3 regions of the Kushneria sp. Sum13 genome follow, and region 1 is predicted to be linked to each of the others. Evidence: predicted binding sites of a transcription regulator. Region 1 holds the regulator's gene; each other region holds the start of a gene.

Region 1 (7,958 bases):
CTATCTCACCCATGCCGAATCGCGGCGCCTGCACGGCAAGGAGACCTTCCAGCGTCCGTCGCGCTTTCTGCGCGAGCTGCCGGAAAACCTGGTCGAGGAAGTGCGCCTGCGCGGGCAGATTTCGCGCCCGGTCACTTCACGCGAATCCAGCGTGCGCCAGGAACAGGTCGACGGTGGTGACGAGCTGCCAAGCCTGTCGCTGGGCCAGCGCGTCAGTCATCCGGTCTTCGGTGAAGGGGTGGTGATCAACGCCGAAGGTCAGGGCCAGCGCGCGCGCGTGCAGGTCAGTTTCGAGGAAGATGGCGACAAGTGGCTGGTGCTGGGCTTTGCCAAGCTGGTGCCGCTGGGCTGATCAGTGGCCGCCGGACTAATCAATGGCCGCCAGGCCAGGCAGGGGCCTGCGTCATGGCGGTGAGAAGGGCCGCCACGGTGTCATCAAATTGTCATTACCGTGCGCGATGCTGGTGGCAACATGGCGTTGCCAGGCAGCGCCTTTGATCCGTGAACGGAGTCTCCATGGACATTGCCAACGACCCTCACAGCCAGCACATTTCGCGTCAGTTCAATCAGGAGCTTGAGTCGTTGAAGACTCAGCTGCTGGCGATGGGGGGGCTGGTAGAGCGCCAGATCAATGAGGTCATCGCGGCCCTGCTCGAGGGCGATTTCGAAGCGGCCGAGCGCGTGCGTGATAACGACCGTGAGGTCAATGGCTTCCAGCTCGACATTGATGACGAGTGTGCCCATATTCTGGCCCGGCGCCAGCCCACGGCCTCCGATCTGCGGCTGGTGCTGGCCGTCACCCGTGCCACCTCCGATCTGGAGCGCATGGGGGATGAGGCCAACAAGATCGCCCGTCATGCCCTGAGTCTGATCGAGGAAGGGCTGACCAGCCGCGGCTTTACCGAAATTCGCCATATCAGCACCCGCGTACGGGACATGGTCCGTCAGGCCCTGACCGCCTTTGCCCGCATGGACGTGCCCCTGGCACGCGAGGTGCTGGGGGAAGACGAGATCGTCGATCAGGACTATCAGACCGCCATGCGCTCGCTGGTGACCTTCATGATGGAGGACCCGCGCTCGATCAGCTCGGTGCTCAACGTCATGTGGATCCTGCGTTCACTGGAACGCATCGGTGATCATGCCGACAATCTGGCGGAATCGGTGGTGTATCTGGTCGAGGGCGATGACATTCGCCACTCCAGCAATTCCTCGCCGTCGCCGGGCAGCACGCCAACACCCTGAGCACGACCCCTTCCTGAGCACGCCTCTTTCCTGACGCCTGCCGGCCCTCTCCGCGAGGGTCGGCGGGTATGATAATCTGCCTGCCCACCCTCTTTGATGACTGGATAATCCTTCAATGGTGTATGCCGTCTCTGCGCTGGGGCGCGGGTTTTCCATGGTGCTCTCGCCCGGGCTTCGACGTTATGTCGTGATTCCGCTGCTGGCCAATCTGGCCATTTATGCCGCGCTGTTCACGTTTGTGATCCAGCGCTTCTCCGGCTGGGTCAACTACTGGATGGCCAGCGTCCCGGGCTGGCTCGAGTGGCTTGAATGGTTGATCTGGCCGCTGGTCGTGCTGTGTCTGATCATCGTGCTGGCCTTTACCTTTACGGTCGTGGCCAACCTGATCGCCTCGCCCTTTTACGGGTTTCTGGCCGAGAACGTCGAAAAGCGCCTGTCCGGGCAGCAGGAAAGCATCGATGACCGCTCCCTCTGGCGTCAGGCCATCGACAGCTTAAAGCGCGAGCTGCAAAAGCTGGCCTGGATGGCCCCCCGCGTACTGCTGCTGCTGTTAATCGGGTTTGTGCCCGTACTGCATCTGGCGGCACCGCTGTGCTGGGCGCTGTTTTCGATCTGGAGCATGTCGATTCAGTATCTGGACTACCCCATGGACAACAACGGGGTGAGCTTTCCCGACATGAAAAAGCGCCTGAGCGCGCGCTGGTGGCCGACACTGACCTTTGGCGGCGTGGTCTCCGCCCTGATCTGGATTCCCATCGTCAATCTGCTGGTCATGCCGGCCGCGGTGGCCGCGGGCGTCATGATGTGGCGGCGTCATTACATGGCCCTGCCGGCGCCGCAATAGACCCTGTCTCGATGCAGGCAAGCGTGAACAACACTGCTATGATGCGACCCTGTCGTCGTAACATGATGTGACATGTCGCATGAAATGCCCGTCAGGGCCTGCACAGTGACTCGTGTCGTATGGCGTTTTGAAGCCCGGATCACCTCATCGTCCTGACGGAACACAACATGTCAAAATCCCTGCTCGCGGGGCTGGCGCTGGCCATGATGCTTGCCGGCTGTGCCGGTACGCCCGCACCCGCCCCGACGCCCATGGTCGATACCGACGCCATCGACCGTATCTTCAGTAATGTCCCGGTCATCGATGATCCTGCTCCGGCCCGGCGTTATGGCCCGGCACAGGGCGCTGCACTCGAGCGCCGCAGCGGCTATCGGGTGGATCACTCGGTGTCATCAAAGGGACAGAATCAGCGCATCCGGTTTCTGGTGCTGCACTATACCGGTGGCGATGACGCCGCCGCCTTCAGAGCGCTGACCGGGGGCAACGTCAGCGCCCATTATCTCGTCACGGCCTCGCCCGGTGAGTATCAGAATCAGCCGGTCGCGATGCAGCTGGTTGACGAGGACAAGCGGGCCTGGCACGCCGGCGTGAGCAGCTGGGGAGATCGCGTCAATCTCAACGATACCTCCATTGGCATCGAGATCGTCAATCGCGGCCACTACACCTCACCCGACGGCATGGTCTGGGACCCCTACTCCCGTGCCCAGATCGAGCTGGTCACGGCGCTGGCCCGCGACATCGTCGACCGCTACCACATCGCCCCGGAAAACGTACTGGGACACAGTGACATTGCCCCGGGTCGCAAGGTGGATCCGGGCCCGTTCTTTCCCTGGCAGCGTCTTTATGAGGCCGGAGTCGGCGCCTGGCCCGAGCGTCATGTCGTGACGCGCTATCAGCGCGAGCTTAGCGCTTCCCCCTTGTCCATGGCGCAGCTGCAGCGCGCGCTGGGTCTCTGGGGATATCCGGTGAGCGTCACCGGCACGTATGACGAGCCGACCCGCAAAGCGCTGGGTGCCTTTCAGATGCACTTTCGACCGGCCGATACGCACGGCAATGTTGATGTGGAAAGTCAGGCCATTCTGTTGGCACTGCTCGAGCGCTATCACGGTCTGACCGATGTCCGCGCCGTGCGTCAGTAACGCGTGATGCCCGCGGCTGTTGATGGCTGCGGCTGTTGATGACCACGCCCGTGCGTCAGTCCGTCATTCTTTCCAGACGGGTGACGGGAAAGATACAGCGAAAGCAGGCGCCCTCGCCGGGCCGGCTTTCGATATCGAGCCGGGCGTCGTGGCGCAGCAGCACGTGCTTGACGATGGCCAGTCCCAGCCCGGTGCCGCCGCTGGCCACCGAACGGCTCTTGTCGACCCGGTAGAAGCGCTCTGTCAGTCGCGGCAGATGTTCGGGGGCAATGCCCTCGCCGTCATCGATGACCTCGACAGCGGCACCGCCCTTGTCCCATCGGCGATAGACGAGGGTGATATGACAGCCGGGTGATGTGTAGCGCACGGCGTTATAGATCAGATTGGACAGGGCGCTTCGAAGCTCTTCGACATCGCCATAAAGCCGCCGGGTCTCCTCGAGCCGACAGGTGATCTCGTGGCTGCCGCCAGACAGCTCCTGGCCGTCCTCGGCAATCTGTTCGCACAGCGCGGCCATGTCGATCGAGCGCTCGTTGCGGTGACGCTCGCTGGTTTCCAGCCGCGACAGGGTCAGCAGGTCCTCGACCAGATGCTGCATGCGCACGGTCTGTTCCTGCATCCGACTCAGGCCGCGCTGATAGGCGACAGGGAGAGCGCCATCGTTGTCCTGCCAGGTCTCGACATAGCCGGTCAGCACCGTCAGTGGGGTGCGCAGTTCATGCGAGACGTTGGCCACGAAATCGCGTCGCGTCTGCTCCAGACGCTGCAGCCGGGTGACATCGCGAATGATCAAAAGGCGTTCGTCATCGCCAAAGCGGGTGATCTGGCACGACAGGGTGCGCGCCTCGTTGGTGGGCGCACCGATCGTGATCGGCTCGCTGTAATCCATTTTGCGAAAGTAGCGGATAAAGGCAGGATCGCGCAGGTAGTTGGTCAGGTGATGGCCGCGGTCGTGGCGACTGTCCAGTCCGACCAGGCGCTCGGCGGCGCTGTTCCACCAGTCCAGACAGCCGCGTGAATCGAGCATGACCACCCCTTCGCTCATCGACTCGGCTGATTCCTGAACGCGCTTTAACACCGAGCGCAGGCGATTTTGCAGATGCTGCTGGCCCTTTTGATAGCGATAGAGGCGGTCAAAAAGATCACCCCACACCCCTTCGCCGTCGGGCGGGCGCTGATCCACCGGCGCTTCCAGCCAGCGGTAGAGGCGTTTGAGGTGTCGAAGGGTAAAGGCGAGATGGATCCCCAGACCCAGGGCGATGCCCCACCCGGGATAGCCCAGCAGGGTGCCCAGAATGCCGAAGCAGGCGACCAGATAGGACAGCCGCCAGAGTTCATTGAGCCAGTAATGCATGCCCGACTACCGCGACGAGAAGCGGTAGCCGGTACCACGAACGGTCTGCACCAGATGCTGATGAGCGTCCCCCAGCACCTTTCGCAGTCGGCGGATATGCACATCCACCGTACGCTCCTCGACATAGACATTGCCGCCCCAGACCTGATCGAGCAGCTGGGTACGGGTATAGGCGCGCTCCTGATGGGTCATGAAAAACTGAAGCAGGCGATATTCGGTCGGCCCGATCTCAAGGGCCCGGCCATCGACGCTGACGCGATGGCTGACGGGGTCAAGCAGCAGCCCGTCTACCTCGACGTTCTCCTCGACGCCGGCCGGCGTGGTACGACGCAACACGGCCTTGAGGCGGGCAATCAGCTCGCGCGGGGAAAAGGGCTTGGTGATGTAGTCATCGGCGCCGCTTTCCAGACCCTGCACCTTGTTGTCTTCCTCGCAGCGCGCGGTCAACAGCACGATCGGGATGTCGCGGGTGATGGGTTCACGCTTGAGCCGTCGGGCCAGATCGATCCCGCTGACGCCGGGCAGCATCCAGTCCAGTAAAATCAGATCGGGACGTTCATCGACGACCAGCTCATGGGCGGTTCTGGCATCCTCGGCCTCGAGAATGCGAAAGTCCGCCATCTCGAGTGCCATGGCAATCATTTCGCGAATCGGCGCTTCGTCGTCGACGATTAAAACGGTTCTGGACATGAATGGCTTCCCCTGCCGGATAGCGATGGCGACTGCCGGGACGATGCGCGCAACGGCATTCGGCCACAGGCTTCGTCATGTGATCGTCATTCAAACGTCTTCATGTGACAACTTTATGACACCCTCGCCTGGCATAACGCCATCACTTTCGAAACATCAGGCCTGCCAGGTCGCCAGCGCGATACCGGCAAACAGCAGCACGCCCACCCAGTGATTGTTCAAAAAGGCCTGAAAGCAGCCCTCTCGGGTGCGCGTGCGACAAAGGCGTTGCTGGTGGACAAACACGGCGGCGATGGCAATCAGTGCTGCCCAGTAGAAGCCATCAAGTCCTGCAAGGCTGCCCACCACGGCCAGCAACAGCAGCATCAACACCTGCAGTGCGCCCTGAATGATCAGATCCATGCGGCCGAACAGCACGGCGGTCGACTTGATGCCGATTTTCAGATCATCGTCACGATCAACCATCGCATACCAGGTGTCATAGACCAGCGTCCAGACGATATTGGCGAAAAAGAGCCACCATGCCACGGCCGGGACATGGCCCTGCTCGGCGCCGAAGGCCATCGGAATGCTCCAGCCAAAGGCCGCCCCCAGCACCACCTGCGGCAGGTGGGTATAGCGCTTCATGAACGGATAGCTGGCGGCCAGCGCCGCGGCCCCGAACGACAGCATGATGGTAAAGGCATTGGTGAAGCACACCAGTACGAAGGCAATCGCCAGCAGGACACCAAACAGGATCAATGCCTCGCGCGCGCTGATGCGCCCGGTCGCCAGCGGTCGATCATGGGTGCGTTTGACGTGGGCATCGAAGTGACGATCGGCGTAGTCATTGATCACGCATCCCGCCGCCCGCATGACGTAGACCCCGGCAATGAAGATGATCAGGTTATGACGCGTGGGCAGGCCATCACCGGCCAGCCACAGCGCGGCCAGCGTCGGCCACATCAAAAGCCAGGTGCCGATGGGGCGATCAAGCCTGGTCAGGCGCATGAAGTCGGGGAGTCGAGCGAGGGGCGACGGCATCGTCGGGGCTCCAGTCAGCGTAAAACGAGAAGGTCAGCGTGAAAATATGAGTCTACCCGAAATGACGCGGCGTCGAGCCCTTCACGTGTGATGGTCGCTGACACCGGGTAAAGCGCTCGTGCACGAAATACTCCTGTACCAGCAGCGGCGCTCGCCCGACGCCCAGGGCAAACAGCGAGCGCCGCCCCCACGTTACGGGCAGGGCCAGAAATCCGGGAGCGGCCCGGATCATCTCGAGACTGGAACGCTGCACGATGGCCTTGCGCGGTGCGCGGGCGCTTCTGGCAAAAAGCTGATGCCCGAGGGCCTGGGTGCCAAGCCCGGTCATCCAGGGCGGGCAGGCCTTGAGCGCCATGACAGAACGTGCGGCCACCAGCACCTCGCCTTCGGCTTCCAGCGTGACTTCCCGTCGCCAGACCCGCTGCCCGGCCTTCTGGCCCAACGCCACCAGTTCGTCATGGCGGCCGCGCCCCGGCCCCTGCGCATGCAGACGCACCGTGATGGGCGCTCCCGCCCAATGGGCCAGCCGGGCCGTAAGCGAGTCACGCGAGTCCATCAGGGTTCTGAGCGGGTCTTCAAGATGGACACCGGAAAGCGCCACCGGCTGCCAGTGTGCAAAAGAGGGAGAAAACCGGGGAAATTCGGGCATGGGTGAAACATCCGAAAGGGGGCCATCGGGTATCTTTTTGTACCCGGAGGGTAAAAATATCATCCATTAGGCCCGATAAACGCCACAAAGTGCCATTTTGTGCAGTTTTGGCTGGCGTGAAGCAGGGAGGCGTTGCTAGTCTAGGCCGGTCGAACAGTGTTCGCCCTGCAAGGCCGGCCTCATGGCGCTGGTGCAGGGCAGTGAGCGACCCTTCGCGCACCCTCTTGCAGTGTGCGAATTCGATATAACAATGGGCGGCACCAAAAATCGCCATGTTATTGCCCAACCAGGAGGCGTTATGCGCAAACCAGAACTCGCCGCGGCCATTGCCGAGCAGGCGGATCTTTCAAAGGACAAGGCAGGTCAGGTACTCAACGTCGTACTCGACGAGATTACCCGCAGTGTTGCCAAGGGCGAAGATGTCACCCTGATCGGGTTTGGTACCTTCACCGTACGTGAGCGCGCCGCGCGTACCGGCAAGAACCCGCAGACCGGCAAGGAAATCCAGATTCCTGCCAGCAAGAACGTTGCGTTCAAGGCCGGCAAGGGTCTCAAGGACGCCGTTTCCAAGTAATCCCTTCAAAAGGGTTACGGCGTTGATATCACCGGCTGCCCCAGGGCAGCCGGTGTTGTTTTATCAGGCCGTGGCCAGACGCGCGGCCCTGACGCCGCGGGCCAGTTCACGCACCAGCGCATGAACGTCCCGGGTGCCGGCATCATCACTGTCGGCCTGCTCGATACACTGGATCAGCGCCGAGCCCACGACCACGGCATCGGCAAAACGACCGATGGCGGCCGCCTGTTCGGCGCTTCGAATGCCAAAGCCCACGGCAATCGGCAGGTCGGTATGGGCGCGAATGCGGGTAATCGAGCGCTCGACGCTTTCCGGCGTGGGCGCGGCAGCCCCGGTAACGCCGGCCACCGAGACGTAATAGATAAAGCCCGAGGTGTTTTCCAGCACCCGAGGCAGACGCTTGTCATCGGTCGTTGGCGTGGCCAGACGAATGAAGTCGATGC
Region 2 (7,958 bases), 720 kb from region 1:
CGCCGTTGTCACGGTCGTCAAACCAGAGACCGTCGGGACTTGCAAAGGCGTTGACGTCGGTCAGACCGGACAGATTGCTGTCAGCATCACTGGCGCTGCCCCCAAAGACGAAGGGCTCCCAGCGCATACGGGTCGGGTCATCACTGCTCTCCTGCCAGCGAATGATATGGCCATAAGTATTGTCTGCGCGCGGATTGGCAGCATTGACCGGCGCCGTGGCGTAGCCGCTGCCCATGGCAAGCGCATCACCCTCACCGGTAAAGCTCGCCTCACTGTCCTCTTCGGTGCGTTTTGAGTTATTGGTCAGCGTCATGTACACCATGCCCGAATGCGGATCGACCGTTCCCCACTCGGGGCGGTCCATGGGTGTGGCGCCCATCAGGTCGGCGGCGTCGCAGGTATTGATAATGATGCCGGCCTGATCCTCGAACAGCTCTCCCAGCCGACGCCCCTTGTGTTCTCCCCGCGGGATGATGGCGTCCACGCTCAGAGGCAACCACTCACCAGTCCCATCAGCATCAAAACGGGCGACATACAGTGTCCCCTCATCCAGATAGCGGGCACCGATGGCCTGGCGGTCATAGGCTTCACCGGGGCGGTTGGCGTCACTTTGCTGCCAGTGCTTTCGTGTCACGAACTTGTAGATGTATTCGTTGCGGCTGTCGTGTCCGGTATAAAAGGTCAGCGGCATGCCTTCGACGACGCGACCGGGCCAGCAGCCCTCGTGACGAAAGCGCCCCAGCGCCGTGCGCTTGTAAATGGCGCTACCGGCATCGTAGGGATCAATCTCGACGATATAGCCAAAGCCGCGGGCCTCATTGCGGTAGTCCTTCGCGGGGTCGTCGCCGCGCGGGGTATTGTCAAAACGACTGAACTCACCCTGCTCACCATCATCAGCACTTTCCCAGCCATAGCGGCCACGCTCGCCGTTGATACCCAGACGTGCCTGATCAGGCGTCAGCTCTCCCTGAGCGGTGAACACCTCGGGCCAGTTTTCTTCACAGGTCAGATAGGTGCCCCAGGGAGTATGGCCGCAGGCACAGTTGTTATTGGTGCCGCGAACGCGTGTGCCGTCGGGTGACCAGGCAGTGACGACCCAGGGCGTACCGCGCACGGGCCCGGACAGTTCCATGGGTGTGGCCGAGGTAATGCGTCGGTTGTGGGCATCACCGGCCACTGGCGCCCAGTGGCCCTGATCGTCACGTCTTAGACGGACCACGGCCACGCCATGTGCATTGATCTCGGTGCGCACTTCATCCGCTGGCCGTGCGCCCTCATCACCGTTGGTTGGGCCATCCTGCGGCGCCCAGAGGGCCGTTTGATCGATATATTCATGATTGATGGCCAGCAGAAAATCGCGTGAGGCATGCTGTGTATCAAGCGGAAAGTGGTACATGCCGTCGTGATGCATGCCCATGGCACGTGCCTGAAAGGCAGGAGTCATATGAAGATTCTGCTGCCAGCCGGCATTGCCGCCCTCCAGTGACGTCCCCCAGGGGACCAGAACCTGAGCGGTATAGCCTTCAGGCACCACGATAGCATCCGTCATGCTGCCGGGCAGCGACTCGAAACCCAATACAAGTCGGCGACTCGAGGGATTGGCGCTGGCCTGGCGAATGGCAGCACTCAGGCCAAAGTCGGTAAACAGTGTGGCAGCGGCAAGCCCCAGACTCCCCTGCAGCATGCGACGACGCGATAGATAGCGCGTCATTACGGATGAGAAAGGACGATTACCGCTATCGTTGTGATTGTCGTGATTTTCAATTTCCTGGCTCATGTCATCGCTCTCGGGTCTTGATCGATGAGCCGAGATTACGACGATATCATGACAGGTTTTTGACAGCCTCATGGCCCGGGGTGGCGATCGCTCGACCCCGGGCCATATCTTTAGTGCTTCAGGTATGGCGGATGGCCAGACGCTGCGCCGCACGACGCAGGTGGTGCTCGGTGTCCACCCAGCCCAGACAACCATCGGTAATGGAGACGCCATAGCGCAGCGGGCCCCCCAGCGCCTGCTTGCCCGTTTCGAGATGACTTTCAAGCATCACACCGACCAGAGAGGAAGCGCCATTGAGACGCTGGCCAATGACCTCATCAAGCACCAGTGGCTGACGCGCGGGGTCCTTGTCGCTGTTGGCGTGAGAGCAATCCACCATGATGGCAGTTGAAACACCTGCCGCGCGCAGGGCACTGCTGGCCCTTTCAACACTTTGAGCGTCAAAGTTGGGGCCGTGATGGCCACCCCGCAGCACCAGGTGGGTATCGGGATTGCCGCTGGAATGCAAAAGCGCCGGACAGCCGCTGTCGTCGAATCCCGGATAACGATGCCCATGGCGGCTGGCGCCCATGGCATCGATGGCGACTTGAATGCCACCGTCGGTGCCGTTTTTGAACCCCGTGGGCATGGGCAGCGCACTGACCATTTCACGGTGGATCTGCGACTCGGTAGTACGCGCCCCCACCGCCGCCCAGCTGATGAGATCATCCATGTAGGTGCTCAGCATGGGCTGGAGAAGTTCGCAGGCAATCGGCAGTCCCAGTGCGGTAATGTCGCGCATGAGTCGGCGCGTGCTGGCAAGCCCTTCGGCCATGTTGTCGCTGCCATCAAGATGCGGATCATACGCCAGTCCCTTCCAGCCCACGGTCGTACGCGGCTTCTCCACGTAAACCCGCATGACCAGCACCATGCTGTCCGCTACTTCCTCGGCAAGGTCTTTCAGACGCCGGGCATAGTCCAGTGCGCTGTCGCGGTCATGAATGGAACAGGGGCCCATCACAACCAGCATGCGTGAATCCTGCCCGTTCAGGATATTGCGGATCGCCTGGCGATGACCGGCAATCTGTTCCTTTAAAGCGGGCTGAAGCGCAATGGCTTCCTTGAGGGCGCCGGGCGTCGGCAACGGCTGGGCCATGGTGGAGGCCCCGGCATGACCACTCTGATCGACAGCTACGGGACAGGCAGTTTCAACTGTATCAAGCAAGGCGTTCATGGCGTTTTTCTATCCTTTGACAGCGTAATGAGGGTAAGCGTGGAGCGCCCTGTATCAGCACGCCGGCGGTCGGCACTCGAGTCGCCGCCAGCGTGTGGTTAAATCGCCAGTCAAACGTCGGATAGTGGTGATAAGTCATGCTCATGTAGCGCTCCCTGTGATGTCTGTCGGATCATTTGCCGTGATGCGAAAAACAAAAAACCCCGGTGGCGTGCTGCCGACCGGGGTTTTAAAGGGGTGGGCAGCACGGTGGATACCGGCACGCCCTGATGTTCAGGCGTGCCTGTCTCTAAACCAATAGCCCACTGGATAACCGACCGTGCTCAAAACACACGACAACGCTGCTGTTGACTTTTGGGCCAGCAGAGTCAGAGTGTCATTGAGCACGAAATGCAACATGCAACGTTATCCTGATCAAAAGTTTTAATACCACATCATGGGACACCTGCCCTCATGATGCATCATCCGAGACTAGCATGACTTCCCGGGATGAGAAACGCCTCAGATGAGAAACTCCCTCCAGATAAACAGCGCCGGCAATGCCGCTGCCAGCGATAACACCACTACGCCGGCCACCATACCGACCAGCAATGCACGATCCTTCAGTAACGTCGACGGCGATGTCATGATGGCCACCTGTCACGGTTGTTGGAACAACATTGTCTTGAACATCGTGGTTGTTGTCTGGCGAATTGTTCGCCACTGTCAGTTCACTTCACATGACGCCCGCCGTCAACAGGCAATGTGGCCCCTGTGACGAAAGCACTATCGAGCAGATAGCGCACGCCCTGCCAGATCACCCCAGGCCCGGGCACTGCCGGCAGCGCTGACTTAGCGTTGAGATGGGCCACATAATCATCACTGTCGCTGGCATTGAGCATGATGCCGGCCGGTGCGATGGCGTTGACCTTGATGTCGGGGGCAAAGCGCCCTGCCATCGACAGGGTCAGATTCTCAAGACCAGCCTTGGTGGCCGCATAGGCCATATGCCGTTGCGAGCCGTGAGCGGCGCTGTAGTCGGTGATATGGATGATGTCGCGCATGGGCTCGGGGCAGGCCATCAAAAGCTCATGAGCATGCAGATTGATGAGGTAGGGCGCCTGCATGTGCACCTGAAACATCAGGGCGAAATCCTCGCCGCAGGCGGCACTGTTCTCATCGCACTGCCAGTGCGAGGCATTATGGATGATGGCCCGCAGCGCCGGCGTCTGCGCCTTTAGCCGGGCAATAAAATCCAGAATGGCTGACTCGCTCGAGAAGTCGGCATAAAGGGCCACGATGCCCCGGGCTCTTAGTGCCTCGATGGCCGGTCGTTCACGCCGGTAGGTAATGATGATTGGATGCCCATCATCATGAAGACGTTCGGCACAGTAGCGGCCCAGTCGCTGACCGCCGCCGGTGATCAGTATGGGCGCCTGACTCATGACGCCGCGTCCTGCCCTTTTACTCTGGGCGCATAGCTGAAGACATCGGAAAAGATCCGTTTGGCCATGGGCTCGATCCGGGCCAGCGTATCCACCACGGCGTAGACCATGCCGGGAGAGCCGGCGATAAAGATGCTGGCCTCATCAGCGCGCTGGACCCGATCATGCAGGGCGTTATCGATGCGCTCGACCACGCCATCAAAGTCCTCTTCTCCGGGCAGTTCCACTACCGGCGTAAAGCTGAAGTGCTCGTTGTGTTCAGCCCAGTGGCGCGCCTGCCATTCCATGTAAAGCTCGCTGCGCGCACGCGCCGCCCACCACAGATGGATGGGGCGCTCGGGATGCAGGGCCAGCGAGGCCTCGATGATGGATTTCATCTGCGCAAACCCGGTGCCGGCAGCGATCAGCAATAGCGGGCGCGGATCATCAAGTTCCAGCACGGATTCCCCACCGGCCAGCGACACCTCGATATCGGCGCCTACGTGGAGCTGTTCAAACAGCGCGCGAGCGTTGTCACTTTCGGCGATATACTGGACGTGCAGCTCCAGAATGCCGTCGCCGTTGGGCGCATTGGCAATCGAAAACGGCAGATGATTACCCTGCACGACCAGCGACAGATACTGGCCCGGGGCAAAGAGAATCTGTTGCGGGTCGCCACGCAGAAACAGCCGATAAACATCGGCCGATAGCGTTTCCATGGTCTCGACCCTACAGGTCAGCGTCCTGGCAGACATGGTGCTTCCTTCAATCGATAGAAATGCAGCAGTGCATTGTGTCAGTGACTCCCGAGGCGTTAACCGCTCAGGTATTGATGCCGTACGTGTCCCAGCGCTCGTCGACCCGAGCCTTGATTTCATCGCTCATGACAATTGGCGTGCCCCATTCCCGCTGGGTCTCGCCGGGCCATTTGGAGGTCGCATCCAGCCCCATCTTGGAGCCCAGGCCGCTGACCGGTGAGGCAAAGTCGAGATAGTCGATCGGCGTATTCTCGACCATGACCGTGTCGCGCGCCGGGTCCATCCGCGTCGTGATGGCCCAGATCACATCCTTCCAGTCGCGGGTATTGACGTCATCATCCACCACGATCACGAACTTGGTGTACATGAACTGACGCAAAAAGCTCCATACCCCCATCATTACGCGCTTGGCGTGCCCTGGATACTGCTTTTTCATCGATACCACGGCAAGGCGATACGAACATCCTTCGGGCGGTAGATAGAAGTCCACGATTTCAGGGAACTGGCGGCGCAGAATGGGGACGAAGACCTCATTGAGCGCCACACCCAGCACGGCCGGCTCATCCGGCGGACGGCCGGTATAAGTGGAATGATAGATGGGATCGCGCCGATGCGTGATGCGCTCGACGGTAAAAACCGGAAAGGTATCAACTTCGTTGTAATAGCCGGTGTGATCGCCAAAAGGGCCTTCTGGCGCCATATCATCAGGATAGATGTAGCCTTCCAGGACGATCTCGGCACTGGCCGGCACGCTGAGGTCAAAGTGATGACACTTGACCAGCTCGGTTTTGGAGCCGCGCAAAAGCCCGGCAAAGGCGTATTCGGACAGCGAATCAGGCACAGGAGTGACCGCTCCCAGGATGGTGGCAGGGTCAGCGCCCAGCGCTACCGCCACGGGAAAGGGCTTTCCCGGATGGGTCTGCTGCCAGTCGCGAAAATCAAGCGCCCCGCCACGGTGGGACAGCCAGCGCATGATCAGGCGATTTTTCGAAAGCTTCTGCTGACGATAAATCCCCAGATTCTGACGTTCCTTGTGCGGCCCCTTGGTGATGACCAGAGGCCAGGTCACCAGCGGTGCGGCATCGCCCGGCCAGCAGTGCTGAATGGGAATGATATCAAGGTCCACGTCATCGCCTTCCAGCACGACTTCCTGACACGGCGCCTTTTTGACATGCCGCGGCCCCATGCTCATGACCTGCTTGAAGATCGGCACCTTCTGCCAGGCATCGCGAAAGCCCTTCGGCGGCTCGGGCTCCTTCAAAAAGGCCAGCAGTTCGCCGACCTCGCGCAGTGCCTCGACGCTGTCCTGCCCCATCCCCAGCGCCACCCGACGCGGCGTACCAAACAGATTGGCCAGCACCGGCATCGTGCTGCCGCGCACGTTTTCAAACAACAGAGCAGGCCCTTCATCGCGCAGGACGCGATCACATATCTCGGTCATTTCCAGATAGGGATCTACCTCGGCGGTGACACGCTTGAGCTCCCCCATCCGTTCAAGCCCCTGGATAAACTCCCGCAGATCGCGATACTTCATGCCCGGTCCTGCTCCCGTAATAAAGCAAAGGGGCAGCATAGCATGCTGCCCCTTCCATGCAGGCGTACCCCTGGCACGCCCGTGACACCTGACAAGCGCTTTAGCGGCGCTTCATGGCCTCGAAGAATTCCAGATTGGTCTTGGTATCCTTCAGGCGGTCGATCAGAAACTCGGTCGCCGCAATATCTTCCATCGGGTTGAGCAGCTTGCGCAGAATCCACATGCGCTGCATTTCATCCTCGGAGGCGATCAGGTCTTCACGACGGGTGCCGGAGCGGCGAATGTTGAGCGCCGGGTAGACACGCTTCTCGGCCAGCTTGCGGTCCAGATGCGCTTCCATGTTACCGGTCCCCTTGAACTCCTCGAAGATGACTTCATCCATCTTGGAGCCGGTATCCACCAGCGCGGTCGCCAGAATCGTCAGACTGCCGCCTTCCTCGATGTTACGAGCGGCACCGAAAAAGCGCTTGGGCTTTTCAAGGGCGTGAGCATCCACACCACCGGTCAGAACCTTGCCGGAGCTTGGCACCACGGTGTTATAGGCGCGGGCCAGACGAGTAATGGAGTCCAGAAGGATGACCACATCCTTTTTGTGCTCGACCAGACGCTTGGCCTTCTCGATGACCATCTCGGCCACCTGCACATGGCGGGCCGGCGGCTCATCGAAGGTAGAAGCCACGACTTCGCCGCGTACGGTACGCGACATCTCGGTGACCTCTTCCGGACGCTCATCGATCAACAGCACAATCATGTGACACTCGGGATTGTTGCGGGTAATCGAGTTGGCGATGTTTTGCAGCATCATCGTCTTGCCCGCCTTGGGCGGCGAGACGATCAGACCACGCTGGCCCTTGCCGATCGGCGAGGTCAGGTCGATGACGCGAGAGGTAATGTCTTCCGTGGAGCCGTTGCCGATCTCCATGACCAGACGCTCCTGGGGGAACAGCGGCGTCAGGTTTTCAAACAGGATCTTGTGCTTGGCGTTCTCGGGACGGTCAAAATTGATCTGATTGACCTTGAGCAGGGCAAAGTAACGCTCCCCTTCCTTGGGCGGACGAATCTTGCCGGCGATCGAGTCGCCCTTGCGAAGATTGAAGCGACGGATCTGGGACGGCGAGACATAGATGTCATCGGGTCCGGCCAGATAGGAAGAGTCAGCACTGCGCAGGAAACCAAAGCCATCCTGAAGGATTTCGAGTACGCCATCGCCGTAAATGTCCTCACCGCTTTTGGCGTGCTTTTTGAGGATGGCGAAGATGATGTCCTGCTTGCG
Region 3 (7,958 bases), 1.0 Mb from region 1:
TAATTGCCCCTATGATGCGCTTTCCGGATGTTCAATATAAAGCAGCCGTCAGCGAGCTTGAGGCTGTATTAGCTATTTCGTCAGGTAAAGATCGCGGAAATTTATGGAGCACACTTAATGATGAGGTAAAACACCAACGTCGATTTGTTGGAATGGATTGGGCACTTAATGAGGCTGACCTTGCTTCGCTTGAGATGATTATCGAAAAACACCCTCCTGCTGACCCTGTTATTTCAATAGCGGGACTGTTTAACAATTCATCAATTAATCGTGATAGTGAAAAAGACTCAAAATCTCGCACCAATGCTATATCTGAATTAGCAAATTCAGATAATAGCGAAGCTATATTACGTTTAATTAAATCCGCGCGCTCACCTTTTCTTGTCCTACGTGCGATCGATGATTCAGAAATAGAATATGAATTTATTTCTAAACTAGTTCGCGACGCCTTCTCCATTGAAGGTTACAAAGATGCAGCGGGAAGAATCTTCGACATTTACAGAAGAAAGGTAGGCATACCGAAAGCAATTTGTTTAGCGAAATCGCTTTATCAGCCTAACAAGAATGAAAAAGACTTAACAGCTCTTTTTTATACTTGGCCAACTAACACTGATACTTGGCGAGCTATTGCTAAGTTAGGCGATCAGGTTCTTGATTTTTTTTGGTGGAATTATCCGGCACTACCAACCATCGGAACTCGTCGTGAATTAATCTCAGTCGCGTGCGCGTTATTACGCAGAGGTCGAGCTACTATCGCACTTGAGTCGATACAACATCGACTTGAAGAAGTTCCGACACACTTACTCCTTAAAACCCTTGACTTGATAATAATAGAATTAAATTCTGAACATTACCCAACTCACACTTCTTTAATAGACTACGAGATAGGCCAATTATTTAGTGAGCTAGATGATCGTCAACTTAGCGATACTGCTATAGGCCAACGCGAATACGCTTTGCTACCACTACTTCGCAATCATCGACGCAAGCTCAAGCTGTATCTTATTCTCGCTAGCGATCCTGCAACATTTCACTACATTGTTCGTGATGTATATCGAGCAGAAAACGATACAGAACCTACTGGCAATTTGACCGAAGAAAAGAGAAATCGCTGGCGCCAAGCCTATCAGGTTCTCTCCGATTTCGATTTAACGCCAGGGTTTCTAGACACACCTGCAAATTCTGAATTACTTAAAAATTGGATTGATCAAGTAAGAGCGCTTGGTCAAACGCATGACCGCGTTGAAATAACTGAAATTGTTATAGGCAATGTATTAGCGCATGCACCTGAGGACGATATAGATACGGGTTGGCCTCACCGCTTCGTTCGTAATGAGATTGAGCGCAGTCCTAGTAATGCATTGATGCGAGGATTACGCACGGAGAGATTCAATATGCGTGGTGTTACTACACGAGGAGTATTTGATGGTGGTCAGCAAGAACGCGACCTTGCTATCGAGTACCGCCGGCATGCAGTAATCGCTCAAACTTGGCCACGAACATCTAATCTATTGTCCGATATAGCTGAAAGCTGGGACCAAGAAGCCGAGCGAGAAGATCTGGTGGCGCGTCAACAAGCACTACGTAATTAAATGGCTAATAAAATTCCGTTCTACCTCGAAGAGTCTGACCAAGTTCAATAACATATGACTTCCTCTTTCCTTAAGGGAAAAAGGAAGTCAATGTTGAAAGCCGAAAATCTCTGGCATACAAAAAGGTATATCAAGCTCTGATTTAAAATTTTTATTTATTAAAATCAAAGACATGTATATTTTATAGAATCCTGACGGGGGCGCCAGCGCTTTCCGCCTATCGCAATGATCGCAAGCCTAGTCATCCTCGATCAGTCGCTTGCCCATCGTCACGACCTCGTTTTCCGTAAAGCCCATCGATTCATAATACGCCTCCAGCTCCGGCTGACCGCGGCGCACCATCAGCATGATTTTCGGACACTCCCGCTCGATCAAAAGCCTTTCTGCCTGCTCGATCAAAACACGGCCATGGCCGCGTCGACGCGCGTCGGGATCGACCGCCAGGTAATAGAGCCAGCCGCGGTGACCGTCAAACCCCACCATCGCTGACGCCATCACACGGCCATTTTCATCGGTACCAATTAGAAACAGCGCCGGGTCTTCACTGCATTTGCGCTCGATATCCAGAGCGGGATTGTTCCATGTGCGCGTGAGCCCGCAGCGCTACCAGAGCTCGATGACGACCGCCTGATCCTCGTGCCTAAAGGTTCGAATCTGCAAGGTGTTCTCTCCTCCTCGCTTCATGCTCACCGATGGCCACCTTGGTCGATAGCAATACCGGGTTCACCCCCTGACTCAATCCTCCCCACACCACAATTCAAACACCTTCTGCTGCCCCATCTCTCCCATGATGGTTCTGCCCGTGTCTTCAAATCCTGTTTTCTCGTACAGGGCCTGGGCCGCCCTATTTTTGACATTGACCCCAAGCACAATGCTTTTGATCTCCGGCCACTGCCTTTCGACATAGTCTTTCAACAGGATCATCCCCTGCCCGGCATACCCCTTGCCCTGCTCGGAAGCATTCACGGAGAGCGCCCCCAATACGAGTGCCTCATGTTTTCTGTACGGGCTCAGGTGGGTGGGGTCGTGCTTGAGGGCAAAAAATCCGACCGGCTGTTCATCTTTTAAAATCACCATGAAGTGGTCTTCACGATGTTCTGCCATGTTGTCCAGAAGCGTGGCCGGCAGGTCGGTATAGCGTTCCTGCTCACGCGGCAGTGAAAACGCTCGTAGCGCTGGCGCGTGCCTTTCCTCGTAGGTCTGGAGACTGATATTGGGACGGTCAGAGGTCATGTGGCTCCTTGTGCCTCGGCCCGAAGAAGGTGTCAGGTGGCGCGGATGGGTGCCAACGATACCAGAATTTTCGATAGCCCCTTTATGATCAGCCACCTGCACAGAATATCGGTTCTGACCTGATCCGCATCCGGTCAGGTGGCCTCAACCTGGCCATCCTGTCCATCGGCCCCGTCGCGGCCATCCTGTCCGTCGATGCCGTTGCCGCCTGCGCCTCCATCACCGCCGTCACCGCCCTTGCCACCAGCGCCGCCGTCACCACCATCTCCCCCTCTGCCACCGGCACCGCCCTTGCCGCCAGCACCGCCGTTACCGCCATCAACGCCGTTTTTACCGGCCACGCCGTCACCGCCATGGCCACCCTGCGGACAGTCCGCCGTGCCGGTGTTGCCGTCTTTTCCCGGTGCGCCGTTTAACTGGCTGCAATCCGCGGGGTTATCAGCGGCGAGCGCCGGTCCGGACGCTGCCGCCAGCAGCAGGCCACTCGTCAGCAGTAGTTTTTGGGCAAGGTTCATCGAAGCCTCCTTTCACATGGCAGGGGTTGTCTCAATGATGATCTGCCCTGCGACTGTCTCTCTAACGGAAGAAATCTTCAAGACGACCCTGCCAATATCGCGCCGGCGTGCCACCATGACATCATCCCCCCGACCATTGGTGTTTCATGACCCTCGCTTCTCTCAACGATTGCCGGCACTGGGTATTCGACATGGATGGTACGCTGACCGTGGGCATTCATGACTTTCAGTTCATTCGTCGCGAGCTTGAGGTGCCGGATGACCGCGATATTCTCGAGTATCTCGAGTCACTGCCCGAGGCGCAGCGCCGGGACAGCCATGCCTGGCTGATGGAACACGAACGCGAACTGGCCGCACGCGCCACCCCGGCAGAAGGTGCGGTGGCCCTGATACGCGAACTCTGCGAACGGGATTATCGGCTGGGCATCCTGACCCGCAATGCCCGCGAGCTGGCGCATATCACGCTGGAGGTCATCGGCCTTGCCCAGTGCTTTGAGCGTGTCGACGTTCTGGGCAGGGAGGATGCGTCGCCCAAACCGCATCCGGGTGGGCTGGAACATTTCATCAGCCACTGGGGTGTGGCGCCCTCGGAAGTCGTGATGGTGGGCGACAGCCCGCTGGACATGCAGTGCGGGCGCGCAGCAGGCACCCGTACCGTGCTGGTCAATGTGCCGGAAAACTCATGCCCCGAGGCTACCGACCATCATCTGCCGGACTGTCATGCGCTGATGGCGGCGCTGCGCGGGTCATGAGGCGGCCGGCATGACTGGCCCGGTCTTCTGTCAGCTTCCGCGATAGGTCGAATAGGCGTACGGACTCAACAACAGCGGAATGTGATAGTGCGCCACCCCCGATTCGACCTGAAACGGCACCGGAATCTCGGGGAAAAAGGTCTCGGTGCCCTGCCGCTCATACCAGTCGCCGGTTTCAAACACCACTCGATAAACGCCCGCCTCCATGGTCTCGCCCTTCGGATAGAGCGCCGGGATGCGGCCATCGGCATTGGTGGTCTGCGTGGCCAGTGTTTGCCAGCCGCTGTCGGTTTTCTGCTCAAGCATGACCTCAACGCCGGAAGACGGTGTCCCCGTCTGCGTATTGAGAACATGCACGCTCAGCGGGTTCTTGTGGGTACTTGCGCTATCCGCAGCCTGTGACAGCGTGGGTACGGCGCACAGCAGCAACGCGGCACCGGTCATCCATTTGATCATGTTCATCTCCGTGGCAAAGCCTTGTCTGGACCCGATTGAGTCCCTTTATTTCCCGCCCCGAGCGCAAGGCAGGAGTGCGTGTCAGCGAAGGCAAGCTTGCGCCATGGCAAACGCCGTCACCATTACGCCCACATGACAATGTTGTAATGGTGCGATGTTGTCATGGTGCGACGCACCAAAATGGCTCAGGATCACGCCTTCACCGGGAGCACGCCCCGTCGGGAGAAAAGCGGGGAAAAAACGTTGAGGAAAATGACGTGCGCATTCTGATCGTTGAGGACGAAATCAAGACGGCTGACTATCTGCACAAGGGGTTGAGCGAGTCGGGCTATACCGTGGATGTTGTCCATGACGGCCTGCTGGCTCGCGAGCGCATTCTCGAAGGTCATTTTGATCTGTTCATTCTGGATGTGATGGTCCCGGGCATGGATGGATGGCAGCTGCTGCAGTTCATTCGCAGTCGCTGGCAGACGCCGGTGCTGTTTCTCACCGCGCGCGATGCGGTCGCCTATCGAGTGCGTGGGCTGGAGCTGGGCGCCGATGACTACCTGATCAAGCCGTTCTCGTTTGTGGAGCTGCTGGCGCGGGTGCGCACGCTGCTACGCCGGGGGCCTCCACGTGAGGTCCATCTTTTTCGCGCCTCGGACCTTGAGCTGGATGTTCTGCAGCGTCGGGTCGTACGTCAGGGGCAGGTCATTCATTTGACCAATCGGGAGTTCGCCCTGCTGCACCTTTTGATCAGTCATGAAAACGAGGTGCTCTCACGCACGCATATCGCCTCTCAGGTCTGGAACATGAACTTTGACAGCGATACCAACGTGGTGGATGTCGCCATTCGCCGTCTGCGCAGCAAGATCGATGAGCCCTTCGACATGCGCTTGATTCATACGGTACGCGGCATGGGTTACTGCCTTGGGTCCAACCCTGTAAGCACGATGCCATGAGGATGATTCCTCGCTCGCTGGCCTGGCGGCTGGCGCTCATGTTTGCCCTGGCCACCGCGCTACTGCTCGGCGGTATCGGGGTGTATCTCTATCACGCGCTGGAGCATGAAATTGTCTGGCGCGATGATCAGGCGCTCAAGGGTCGGCTCGAGCGGATGACAGCGCTGCTCAACGACAGCGATAGTCTTGAAGTGCTGCGCCAGCGCCCCGGGCTGTATGCCAACATGCTGGATAACCGCGAAAGCCTGTTATGGCTGCTGGATGCCCGGGGTCAGGCATTGCTGGAGGTCAACCCGGTACAGCGTACCGTACCGCAGCTGCCCCGCACCCGGAGCATTCGACTCGAGACACTGAAGACACCTTCGCCGGCGCGTCTGGCCTGGGTAACGGTGCATTTTCAGGGACAGCCGGTCACGCTGGTGGCGGGGCGCGTGCTGGACGAGCGTACCCGCATGCTCGGTGATTATCGCCACCGGCTGCTGGCCTCGCTGCTGGGCGGTGCCTTGCTCGCGCTGATGCTGGGCTACTGGATTGCACTGCGCGGGCTGGCACCGGTCCGACGGCTGGCCGAGCGTATCAGTGACATCGATACCCGTCATCTTCATCATCGCCTGCCGCATACGGGCGAGGTCAGCGAGCTGCGCGTGCTGGGACGTGATCTCAACGTCATGCTCGAGAGGCTCGAACAGGGTTTCATGCAGCTGTCACGATTTTCGGAAGATCTGGCGCATGAGATGCGCACGCCCCTGAGCAATCTGATGGGTCAAACCCAGCAGGCCATGCAGCGAGACAGAAGCATCGAGGCCTATCAGAGCCTGCTGGGCTCGCATCTGGAAGAATATGAGCGGCTCTCACGCATGATCGACAGCATGCTGTTTCTGGCCCGCGCCGAGCAGCCCGATGCCACCTTCCATCACGCCCCGGTGGATTTACAGGCGCTGGTCGCGCAGCTATGTGACTACTTTGAGGGCATGGCCGAGGAGCGGGCGCTGACGCTGGTGCCCTGCGCTTGCGGGTGGGTCAATGGCGATGTCGACCTGCTGCGCCGGGCGCTGGCCAACCTGCTCGCCAATGCCCTGCGCTACGCAAACGCCAACAGCACTGTGACCATCGGCACGCGCGCTCATGATGACGTCACCGAACTTTATGTGTGTAATGACGGCCCACAGATCGAGGCGAAACATCTGCCGCTGGTATTCGAGCGTTTTTATCGCATCGATGCCTCCCGCCAGACACCGGATGATTCCGGCGGGCTGGGGCTTGCCATTGTGCGCGCCATTGCCGGTCTGCATGGCGGCACAGCGTCGGTGGACAATCACAGCGACGGGGTATGCTTTTATCTGCGACTGCCGGTCGCACAATCGCTATCCTGACGCGACGCACTGTCCCAGAATGGGGCACTTTTTTGTTCTAAAGGGAATGTCGTGGCATGTCATCGGTGAGCTATACAAAAAAGGGGTATCAGGCGGCCCTGGCGCTGGTCGGGCTGTTGCTGGTGGCCATCAACCTGAGACCGGCGCTGACCAGTGTTTCCCCTGTCCTTAAAAATATCGCCGCCGGGCTGTCGCTGTCGCCGGCCGCTCAGGGCGTTCTGACCACCCTGCCAGTGGTTTGCCTCGGGCTGGCAGCACCGCTGGCGCCCAAAATGTCGCGTCGTATTGGTCCTGAGCGCACCATCTTCATCATTTTGATCCTGCTGGCCGTAACGCTGATGGTGCGCCCCTTCAGCGGTATGCTGGGGCTTTTCGTGTTCACGGCACTGGCGGGGGCCTGCATCGGCATCATGAACGTTCTGCTGCCGGGCATCGTCAAGCGCGACTTCCCGACCCGGGTCAGCCTGATGACAGGGCTTTATACCGTCGCGCTCAACCTGGGCGCCTCAATGGCGGCCGGGGCGACCGAGCCGCTGCGTCAGGCCTTTGGTGATCAATGGCAGCCATCGCTGGCTTTCTGGCTGGTGCCGGCCGTGATCGCCGCGCTGATCTGGATTCCTCAACTTCGGATTAAACATACCGTTCGCATCCGCCCCCGGGGTGGCCACTCGCTGTATCGCAGTGGCCTGGCCTGGCAGGTCACGCTGTTCATGGGGCTGCAGTCGTCGTTGGCCTATACGGTATTTGGCTGGCTGCCGACCATTTTGCAGGACCGCGGCGTGGCACCGGTGACGGCCGGCCTTGCGCTGTCGGTCTCGATTCTGTGTCAGGTGATCACCGCCATCGTGGCGCCGCTGACCGGCGGGCGTATGAAGGATCAGCGTGCGGTATTGATCGGGGTGATGATGCTCACCCTGTGTGGCCTGGCGGGCTGTCTGTATGCATCCACCGACAGCCTGTGGCTGTGGATCGTGATTCTGGGACTGGGCCAGGGGGGCACGTTCAGCATGGCGCTGACGCTTCTCGCCCTGCGCGCCCCGGATGCCGATACGGCCTCCGAACTCTCCGGCATGGCGCAGGGCTTTGGCTACGT

Evidence for each region. Region 1 encodes PhoB, which activates phosphate uptake and scavenging genes when phosphate is short. Its sites were predicted from a motif close to TGTCATANNNNTGTCANA; they were not measured.
Region 2: ACUN8C_RS03315 (PhoX family protein) is a predicted target of PhoB. The motif match lies at 1,825-1,842, and genes of this name have one in related genera.
Region 3: ACUN8C_RS04655 (heavy metal response regulator transcription factor) is a predicted target of PhoB. The motif match lies at 4,669-4,686, and genes of this name have one in related genera.

Annotation. Positions count from the first base shown of each region.
Region 1 is NZ_CP199847.1:3,679,662-3,687,619, reverse strand. It holds gene uvrD (DNA helicase II) at 1-352, shown strand, start outside; gene phoU (phosphate signaling complex protein PhoU) at 517-1,242, shown strand; gene cysZ (sulfate transporter CysZ) at 1,358-2,086, shown strand; gene ACUN8C_RS16980 (N-acetylmuramoyl-L-alanine amidase) at 2,254-3,225, shown strand; gene phoR (phosphate regulon sensor histidine kinase PhoR) at 3,281-4,579, opposite strand; gene phoB (phosphate regulon transcriptional regulator PhoB) at 4,586-5,269, opposite strand; gene ubiA (4-hydroxybenzoate octaprenyltransferase) at 5,426-6,292, opposite strand; gene ACUN8C_RS16960 (chorismate--pyruvate lyase family protein) at 6,345-6,941, opposite strand; gene ACUN8C_RS16955 (HU family DNA-binding protein) at 7,192-7,515, shown strand; gene trpA (tryptophan synthase subunit alpha) at 7,579-7,958, opposite strand, start outside.
Region 2 is NZ_CP199847.1:684,016-691,973, reverse strand. It holds gene ACUN8C_RS03315 (PhoX family protein) at 1-1,777, opposite strand, end outside; gene ACUN8C_RS03310 (3-deoxy-7-phosphoheptulonate synthase) at 1,896-2,990, opposite strand; gene ACUN8C_RS03305 (hypothetical protein) at 2,974-3,135, opposite strand; gene ACUN8C_RS03300 (hypothetical protein) at 3,492-3,617, opposite strand; gene folM (dihydromonapterin reductase) at 3,701-4,414, opposite strand; gene ACUN8C_RS03290 (FAD-binding oxidoreductase) at 4,411-5,148, opposite strand; gene ubiD (4-hydroxy-3-polyprenylbenzoate decarboxylase) at 5,216-6,685, opposite strand; gene rho (transcription termination factor Rho) at 6,786-7,958, opposite strand, start outside.
Region 3 is NZ_CP199847.1:1,002,914-1,010,871, reverse strand. It holds gene ACUN8C_RS04685 (hypothetical protein) at 1-1,592, shown strand, start outside; partial or broken gene ACUN8C_RS04680 (GNAT family acetyltransferase) at 1,830-2,183, opposite strand; gene ACUN8C_RS04675 (GNAT family N-acetyltransferase) at 2,328-2,825, opposite strand; gene ACUN8C_RS04670 (hypothetical protein) at 2,960-3,340, opposite strand; gene ACUN8C_RS04665 (HAD family hydrolase) at 3,487-4,092, shown strand; gene uraH (hydroxyisourate hydrolase) at 4,123-4,548, opposite strand; gene ACUN8C_RS04655 (heavy metal response regulator transcription factor) at 4,806-5,492, shown strand; gene ACUN8C_RS04650 (heavy metal sensor histidine kinase) at 5,489-6,865, shown strand; gene ACUN8C_RS04645 (CynX/NimT family MFS transporter) at 6,922-7,958, shown strand, end outside.